4 regions of the Sphingopyxis sp. SE2 genome follow, and region 1 is predicted to be linked to each of the others. Evidence: predicted binding sites of a transcription regulator. Region 1 holds the regulator's gene; each other region holds the start of a gene.
What was found. Region 1 encodes LexA, which represses DNA repair genes until DNA is damaged. Its sites were predicted from a motif close to GTTCCNCNCTTGTTCT; they were not measured.
Positions count from the first base shown of each region.

Region 2: a site for LexA is predicted at 1,244-1,259, ahead of OVY29_RS10265 (protein ImuA). Genes of this name have one in related genera too.
Region 3: a site for LexA is predicted at 1,104-1,119, ahead of OVY29_RS05355 (PA0069 family radical SAM protein). Genes of this name have one in related genera too.
Region 4: a site for LexA is predicted at 1,292-1,307, ahead of OVY29_RS20475 (ribonucleoside-diphosphate reductase subunit alpha). Genes of this name have one in related genera too.

Region 1 is NZ_JAPMXW010000001.1:1,445,260-1,447,457, forward strand. Features, by position in the region: gene glp (gephyrin-like molybdotransferase Glp) at 1-736, shown strand, start outside; gene lexA (transcriptional repressor LexA) at 801-1,484, shown strand; gene OVY29_RS06915 (ComEC/Rec2 family competence protein) at 1,438-2,198, opposite strand, start outside.
Region 2 is NZ_JAPMXW010000001.1:2,146,827-2,149,024, reverse strand. Features, by position in the region: gene OVY29_RS10275 (hypothetical protein) at 1-494, shown strand, start outside; gene OVY29_RS10270 (TIGR02281 family clan AA aspartic protease) at 526-1,149, opposite strand; gene OVY29_RS10265 (protein ImuA) at 1,278-2,060, shown strand; gene OVY29_RS10260 (DUF6504 family protein) at 1,969-2,198, shown strand, end outside.
Region 3 is NZ_JAPMXW010000001.1:1,138,817-1,141,014, forward strand. Features, by position in the region: gene OVY29_RS05355 (PA0069 family radical SAM protein) at 1-1,080, opposite strand, end outside; gene moaB (molybdenum cofactor biosynthesis protein B) at 1,216-1,740, opposite strand; gene OVY29_RS05365 (lytic transglycosylase domain-containing protein) at 1,730-2,198, opposite strand, start outside.
Region 4 is NZ_JAPMXW010000001.1:4,310,611-4,312,808, forward strand. Features, by position in the region: gene OVY29_RS20475 (ribonucleoside-diphosphate reductase subunit alpha) at 1-1,250, opposite strand, end outside; gene OVY29_RS20480 (EAL domain-containing protein) at 1,977-2,198, opposite strand, start outside.

The sequences.
Region 1 (2,198 bases):
GACGCCCGGCGCGATCGCGGCGGCGGCGATGAGCGGTGCGGGAGAACTCGCCGTCGGCCGCCGTCCGCGCGTCGCGATCGTGACGACCGGCGACGAGCTTGTCCGGCCCGGACGTCCGCTCGCGCCCGGCCAGATCCCCGACAGCAACGGCGTCATGCTCGCCGCGATGCTCGCGGGCGAAGCCGATGACGCCGTCCTCGCGCATCATCTTCCCGACGATCGCGCGAAACTCGCCAGCGCGCTCAAGGAGTTGGCACGACGTCACGACGTCATCGTCACCGTCGGCGGCGCGTCGGTCGGCGATCACGACCATGTTCGCGGCGCGCTGGGCGACGCCGGCGGGCGGCTCGATTTCTGGAAGATCGCCATGAAGCCCGGCAAGCCGCTGATCGCCGGCACGCTCGGCGACGCCGTCCTGCTCGGCCTGCCCGGCAACCCCTCGTCGGCCTTCGTCACCGCGACCTTGTTCCTGTTGCCGCTCGTCCGCCATCTCGCCGGCGCGGGCACTCCCTTGCCGCCCGTGCATCGCGCGCCGCTCGCCGCGCCGCTCGGCGAAGGCGGTACGCGCCGCGATTACCTCCGCGCGCGACTCGAAAACGGCCGCCTGACGCCGATGATCGGACAGGAAAGCGGCCGCACGCTTCCGCTCGCCGCGGCCAATGCGCTGCTGATCCGCGAGATCGGCACGCCCGCGCGCGATGCCGGGGCGATGGCGGACTATATCGTCATCGCTTGACAAGTTCCGATTTGTTCCACTATCGTTCTCAATATGTCCGATACGGCATCATGGAGAACGACCGATGTTGACCGCGAAGCAGCATGAACTGCTCCACTTCATCCAGCAGCGCCTCGACGCGAGCGGCATCTCGCCCTCGTTCGAGGAGATGAAGGAGGCGCTCGGCCTCAAGTCGAAATCGGGCATACACCGGCTGATAAGCGCCTTGGAAGAAAGGGGTTTTCTCCGCCGCCTACCCAACCGCGCGCGCGCGCTCGAAGTGCTCAAGGTACCCGAAGCGGCGAAGCCCGCCGTGCGCAACGATCGCGACAATATCGTCCCGCTGCGCAAGAGCCCGCCCGCGATCCGGCCGATCGCGGCGAACGACATCGTCGAAGTGCCGCTGCACGGCAAGATCGCCGCCGGCGTGCCGATCGAGGCGTTCGAGGATCACAACAATCTCGCCGTCCCCGCGGCGCTGCTCGGCTCGGGCGAACATTATGCGCTCGAAGTCTCCGGCGATTCGATGGTCGAGGCGGGCATCTTCGACGGCGACTATGCGCTGATCCAGAAAGCGAGCACCGCGCGCGAGGGCGACATCGTCGTCGCGCTCGTCGACGGGCAGGACGCGACGCTCAAATATTTCCGCCGCGAAGGCCAGATGATCCGGCTCGACCCCGCGAACAGCGCCTATGAGCCGCAACGCTACCCCGCCGAGCGCGTCATCGTGCAAGGGCGTTTGTCGGGACTGCTTCGTCGTTACCACTAAGCTGCTGCGGACGCCGCCACGGATGCTCGTCGCCCACGCGAAGCGCGGCCACGGCTTCCGGCGCTTCGCCCAGATAGATCGCCAGCCCGCCGGTTTCGGCAAGGCTGTCGCGGTCGATCGTCATCCAGCGCACCACGCATTCGTGCGGTAACCAGCGGTCGCTGATCACGACGTCGGCGGCGGCGCAGGCGGCGGCCATGTCAGCCCCCTCGATCCGGTCGCGCCCGTGCGACGCCAGTATGATGCGCCGCGCACTGCCCTCACCCTGCGCCCAGCGGCAGAAATCGCGATTGCATTCGACATAGTCGAGCTCGGCCAATGCCAGAAGCGGCGCGTCAACCCCGGCCGCCTCGGCGACGGTATCGCGGACATAATCGCCCGCCCGGTCGCGCAGCAGCGCGTAGCCGCCATCGGGGAGCGCGGCGGCGATATGCCGCCCGTCGCCGGTGACGAGCAGATCGGGGCGCGGCGCGGCGAGCAGCGTCGCCATCCCGATGATCAGCGGCACCGCCCCGGCGCGGCGCCAGCGCGTCTGCCACAGTAGCAGCCACAGCCCGCCGAAGACCGCGAGAGCGAAACCCCAGCGCGGAAAGTTCGGCATCGTCGCGACCGCGCCCGGCGCGTTGGCGACGCCGTGCGCCAGCGCGATCAGCGCGCGCAGCGCCTGTTCGGCCACCCACCAAAAGGGCGCGCCCAGCCCCACGCTGTCGAACA
Region 2 (2,198 bases), 700 kb from region 1:
CCGCGCGCGAGGCGCTCCCTGCCTGGCAGGAAATCTTGTTGCGAGCGATTACCTCGGTGGTTGAGCCCTGGCGTGAGACTCGCAATCATTTTGCGCATCGGGTCTGGGGACATTGCAGCGAACTGGCCGATGCGATCCTGCTGACGCATCCTAAGATCATCGTCCATCACAATATCAGCCGCAGGCAGCGGGTTATCGAGCTTCCCGACGGCCGCGGCGTGATCCGGCCGATGCCGATCGATGATACCCAAATCTTGGTCTATCGGAAGGTGGATTTCGAGGAAGCGATCGCCGAGGCGGAGCGGGCGCGCGATCTCTACCGGCTGTTCTACGCTATTCTCTCCGGTCCGAGCATCGCCGGTCCCCGCGAACAGTTGCTTCAGGACCCCGCCGTGCGCGCCAAGGCGCGCCAGATGGCTGAATCGGCGAGTGAGGAGGTCTGGTCCGAACTTGGTTTTGGTCCCGATGACCGGCGGCGCGAGCGGGTTGATTGACCGGACGGCGCAAGCGCTCGATTTCCAGCCTCTAGCCCTTCGCTTTCGGCTCGAGGATCAACGTCCTTCCGTCCACCCGCCATGACTGGAGCCGTGACAGGAAGTTCATGCCCAGAACGTCGGTATTCCCCATTCCCGGTGAGACGACGATCTTGAACTTCGTCGCTTCGATACCGCCGACCTTGAGGCTTTCCACAGTGCCGGCATCGGCGCGGACTGTCCCGTTCGCCGTCTGCATGAGCAGCGGAAACAGCGTCGTATCGGTCTTTACCCCGGCCTCGGAGGCCGTCGTGGACGATAGAGCAGTGATAGTCGCGCCGCTGTCGACAAGCATGCGCCGCTTCGTGCCGTTCAGTTCGACGTCTGCCCAGAAATGGCCGTCGCGGGCCATCGGGATGCGCACCTCCTTGCCGACGACCTGCTGGCTGTCGAGGCCGAGGCTCGCGGTGATCCGCGATAGATTGGGATCGAATGGCGCCTGCTGGAGGACCAGATAGATGCCGAAGGCGAGGAGCGCGAACGAGAAAAGCCCGCGGATGACGCGGCCCACATAGGGGATTTTGAACAGGATGACGAGAATCAGCGCGGCCCCGATCGCGTAGATCGCAAGCTGGTTTCCCGAAATATGGGGGGTGAGGTCGGTAGGGGTCGGCATAAAATAGCCCCGCTTTACAGGCATGAAGGTGTCGCGGCGCTGAATGATCCACAGCCGCCTGCCGCAGGTCGCTTGACGGGCGTTCCGCTAGGGTGGAACATATAGGGAACATTTGAGTCGAACCCGATATGACCGCACCGCCTTTATCGCAGCCCCGGCCGAGCGCCGGGGAGCTTCAAGCGCTTCGCGACGCGGTGGCGCGCGTCGCGTCGGAGCGCGGGCCGGTGCTGCCCTTTGGCGTCGGGCCGCTCGATCATCTGCTCGCGGGCGGCGGGCTCGACGGTGCGGGCCTCCATGAAGTCGCGGCGGCATCGGCAAGCTGGAGCGACGATGCGGCCGCCACCCTGTTCGCAGCCGGGATCGCCGCGCGCTTCGCGGCGCCGGGCCTGTCGGCGCTATGGGCGCTCACGCGCTTCGATCTTTATGCGCCCGGTCTCGAACAGGCGGGGCTCGGGCCCGATCGCATCCTCTATGCGCAGGGCAGCAATGACCGCGAACTTCTCGCCATGTGCGAGGACGCGCTACGCGACGGCGCGCTGGCCTGCGTCGTCGCCGAGGTCAAAGCGGCCGACCAGACCGCGACGCGCCGGCTGCAGCTCGCAGCCTCCGAAGGCAAGACGCCGATGCTGCTCTACCGGCGCTACCGGCGCTACGGCCAATGCCCGCTCACCGATCTCTCACTGGCGTGCACGCGCTGGCGGGTCGGGAGCCTCGCATCGGCGCCGCTCGCGACGCCGGGCGTCGGGCGCGGGCGCTGGTCGATCGAGCTTGTGCGCCAGCGCGGCGGGCCGCCTTTCTCCCTCGAACTGGAGGCGTGCGATGACCAGGGTCGCCTCGCTCTTCCTGCCGCAACTCGCGATCGAGCGATTGCGGCGGGCGGCGCCGATCTCGCGCTCGGCCACGCCGCCTGAGCCCGCGCGGCTCGCGCCGCGCTTCCCCGAACCCGTCGACGACAATCCCGGTGCCTGTTCGGTACCGCGGGGCGGCGGCTGGCGACCCGGCGCGCGCTGGGCCCAGGACACGTCGGCGCATGCACGGCCCGACCGCGC
Region 3 (2,198 bases), 310 kb from region 1:
CTCCATCTGGCCGTCGCGTTCGGGCGGGCGGAACAGGTCGCTGCGGATCGGCGGGAAGCTTTTGTCCATGCCATGTTCGCGCGCGGCGCGCTTGACGCGGGTGCGGATGAGCTGCGCCCAGACGCCGTGGCCGCGCATGCGCGTAAAGAACTGGGCGTCGTTGTCGCGACCGCCGCGAATGTCCTGCACCATGTGCATGACCTTGTCGGCGCGGTCGGGATAGTGCGCGTCGAGCCAGGCGCGGAACAGCGGTGCGACCTCATAGGGGAGGCGCATCAATATGTAGGACGCACGGATCGCCCCTGCTTCGGCGGCCGCGGCCATGATCGCCTCGATTTCGTGGTCGGTGATCGCGGGAATGATCGGCGAGATGTTGACCTGTGTCGGCACGCCCGCTTCGATCAGCCTGGCGATCGCGGCGAGGCGGCGTTTGGGGTGCGGCGCGCGGGGCTCGAGCGTGCGCGCGATGGCGGGATCGAGCGAGGTCACCGACACCGCAACACCGACCAGATTGTCGCGCGCCATGTCGGCGAGCAGGTCGATGTCGCGCAGCACGCGGTCGGACTTGGTGGTAATGATCAGCGGATGGCGCGTTTCGGCGAGGACCTCGACGACCGAGCGGGTGATGCCCCATTCGCGTTCGATCGGTTGGTAACCGTCGGTGTTGGTGCCGATCGCGAGCGGCGCGACCTTGTAATTGCGTTTCGCGAGTTCGGCGCGGAGCAGCTTCGCGGCGTCGGGCTTGGCGAAGAGCCTGCTTTCGAAGTCGAGCCCGGGCGAGAGGTCGTGAAAGGCGTGGGTCGGGCGTGCGAAGCAGTAGATGCAGCCGTGCTCGCAGCCGCGATAAGGGTTGATCGAGCGATCGAAGCTGATGTCGGGAGATTTGTTGCGCGCAATGATGGTCCTGGGATGCTCGACGGTCACCGTCGTACGCAATTTGGGCGCTTCGCCATCGATTTCATTAGCAGCGTCGAGCCAGTCGCCATCGGCCTCGCGGTCGAGCGATCCGGTGCGGGTCGGGCGCAAGTTGGTCGGGGCTCCGCGGCCCGCAATCGGGGGCAGGGGCTTCGGTGAGTCCATTGGTCGAGCTTAGCTCGGCAATGAGAACATATAAAGAACAAATCTAGTTTCGTCATTCCGGCGAAGGCCGGAATCCCGATCTCGGCGTGAAAGCGATAAGGCGAGATCCCGGCCTTCGCCGGGATGACGAAATGACTATTCGGTCAGCCGCGGCATCAGCTCGACGAAGTTGCACGGCTTGTGGCGGCTGTCGAGCTGGGTCGAGAGAATGCCTTCCCACGCGTCGGTCACCGCGCCGGTCGAACCGGGGAGCGCGAAGATATAGGTGCCGCGCGCAACCACGGCGCAGGCGCGCGACTGGATCGTCGAGGTGCCGATCGTCTTATAGCTGAGCCAGCGGAACAGCTCGCCGAAACCCGGAATATCCTTGCCGTCGAGCCGGTGCAGCGCTTCGGGCGTGACGTCGCGGCCCGTGAGGCCGGTGCCGCCGGTGGTGATGACGACATCGACCTCGGGGTCGTCGATCCAGTTGTGGAGGCGCGAGACGATCAGGTCGGTCTCGTCCTTGATGAGCGCGCGCGCGGCGAGGATATGGCCGGCGCCGGTCAAGAGGTCCTCGAGCTTGTCGCCCGACCGGTCGTCGGCGGCGCTGCGGCTGTCCGAAATCGTCAGGAGCGCGATGCGGACGGGCCTGAACGCCAGGCTCTCGTCAATCGGCATTCGCGAAATCGCCGGCATAGGTCAGGCGCGTGCGGTCCTTCCCGTCGGGGAAGCGCGGCCATTTCCCCTGCGCGAGCGCGGCGCGGCTGACCGACGGCTTGCCCTGCTGCGCTTCGTACATCCAGTAGTTGCGCAGCACGATGCCGACATAGCCGCGCGTTTCCCAATAGGGGATCGATTCCATATAGAGCAGCGGGTCGCCATTGTCGCGGATCTCGGTCTGCCAGCGCGCGATCGGCGCGGGGCCGGCGTTATAGGCGGCGATGACCTTGGGCAGCTGGCCGCCCGTCGCGGGATCGCGGCTCAGATATTGCAGATAACGCTGGCCGAGATCCATGTTCACCGCGGGCGTCTTGAGATCGCCGAGCGCCGCGACCGCGCCTTCCCAGCGCACAATGTCGCGCGCGGTGCCCGGGCGCACCTGCATCAGCCCGGTCGCGCCCGCGGGGCTCACGACG
Region 4 (2,198 bases), 2.9 Mb from region 1:
CCGCGCGCCTGCAGGAAGCTGTGGAAGCCCATGACGCCGAGCCCGACGCTGCGTTCGCGGCTGGCGCTGTACTTGGCCCGCGCCATTTCGGGCGGGGCGCGGTCGATATAGTCCTGCAGCACATTGTCGAGCATGCGCATGACGTCTTCGATGAAGCGCTTGTCGCCGTTCCACTCGTCCCAGGTTTCGAGGTTGAGCGACGAGAGGCAGCAGACCGCGGTGCGATCGTTGCCGAGATGGTCGCGGCCGGTGGGCAGCGTGATTTCGGAGCAGAGGTTCGAGGTGGTGACCTTGAGCCCGAGGTCGCGATGATGCTTGGGCATCATGCGGTTCACCTGATCGATGAAGATGATGTAGGGCTCGCCGGTCGCGAGGCGCGTCTCGACGAGCTTCTGGAACAGGCCGCGCGCGTCGACGGTGCCGCGGACGCTCTGGTCCTTGGGCGAGCGGAGGTTGAATTCGGCGCCGTCGCGGACGGCCTCCATGAACTCGTCGGTGATGAGGACGCCGTGGTGGAGGTTCAATGCCTTGCGGTTGAAGTCGCCCGACGGTTTGCGGACCTCGAGGAACTCCTCGATCTCGGGGTGCGAGATGTCGAGGTAGCAGGCGGCCGAGCCGCGGCGGAGCGAACCCTGGCTGATCGCGAGGGTGAGGCTGTCCATCACGCGGACGAAGGGGATGATGCCGCTGGTCTTGCCGTTCAAACCGACGGGTTCGCCGATGCCGCGCACCGCGCCCCAATAGGTGCCGATGCCGCCGCCGCGGCTGGCGAGCCAGACATTCTCGTTCCACGTGCCGACGATGCCCTCGAGGCTGTCGTCGACCGAGTTGAGGTAGCAGCTGATCGGCAGGCCGCGGCCGGTGCCGCCGTTCGAGAGAACGGGGGTCGCGGGCATGAACCACAGCTTCGAGATATAGTCGTAGAGGCGCTGCGCGTGATCCTGATCGTCGGCATAGGCGTCGGCGACGCGCGCGAAGAGATCCTGGTACGATTCGCCGGGCAGGAGATAGCGGTCCTGCAGCGTTTCCTTGCCGAAATCGGTGAGCAGCGCGTCGCGGCTCGCGTCGGTCACGATGTCGAAGCGGCGCGCGTGCACCTTGGGCTCGCTGTCGCCGCCCAGCTTCGCCGCGGGCGCCGAATCATCCTTCGAATCGCTCTTCGATTCGGGGGCCGCCGGAGCGTCATTCTTCGCCAGTTCCATCGTCGCCACGTCGCTCGTCTCCACCCGTTCGCTTTCCCGAAAATCCATCGCATTCGCCCCCGATCTAAACGCGCACATGGGTGCGCTTTGTTCCTGTCTTGTTCGACTCAGGGCGAAGCCCCGATCCTAGCATCTAAACCCGTCCACGGGGCACTTTTTTTGGGCGCAGCAAGGGTTTTTCCGGGTCCATATGCGATGGACGACGGAAATCCGCCACTTGCAGCCGAATACTATTTATTGGGGTGCCCCCGTGGCTGACCCACCACCTATAGTGCCACGTCGGCGCGACGATGCAAGACGGTAAATGACAGAATGGAGACTCGACTCGTCGATAATTTGATTCGTCTCGTCGTCCCCGATGCACGAGCCGAAGGCATCGCGCCAGCGTTTCCGCGGCTTTCCGCGCGAAGGGGCGGATACGGGTGTCGGGCCGAAATTTTTTCGGTCGGGAAGAAGGGCTTGCCGCCCCCCGCCACGCTTATGTGAGGTGCGATGCGGCAGCGGCGGGAGACGGCTTCGTCCAGGCGCGCATCGAGCGACACCGGGCAAAAAGAAAGGGCCCCGGCGATGCCGAGGCCCGATCTCTAACTCTATGCTTTCGGGTCAGGCCTGACCGCCACCGCTTTCGGTGCCGCCGCCGCCCATGAATCGCCAAAACCAACCCATGACCAATCTCCTGTTCAGACTGCTCACGAGGAACAGTTAACGGAGCGTATACCTTAATTAGTAAGGTAAATCGAGTCTTAACTATGATCATTACCGCCAATCTGGCAGTTATGCGGTGCGGTTCTGGGGGGAAGCGGTAAGGGTCGCGGTCAGCTCGGAAAACAATTGCGGTTTTCCAAGATGATAGCCTTGCCCGACGTCGCAGCCGAGGCCGGCGAGCAACGCCATGGTTTCACCGTCTTCGATACCTTCGGCGACCGCGACGGCGCCGAGGCGGTGGGCCAAATCGATTGTCGATTTAACAACTTCGAGGTTCCGCTGCGAATCGCG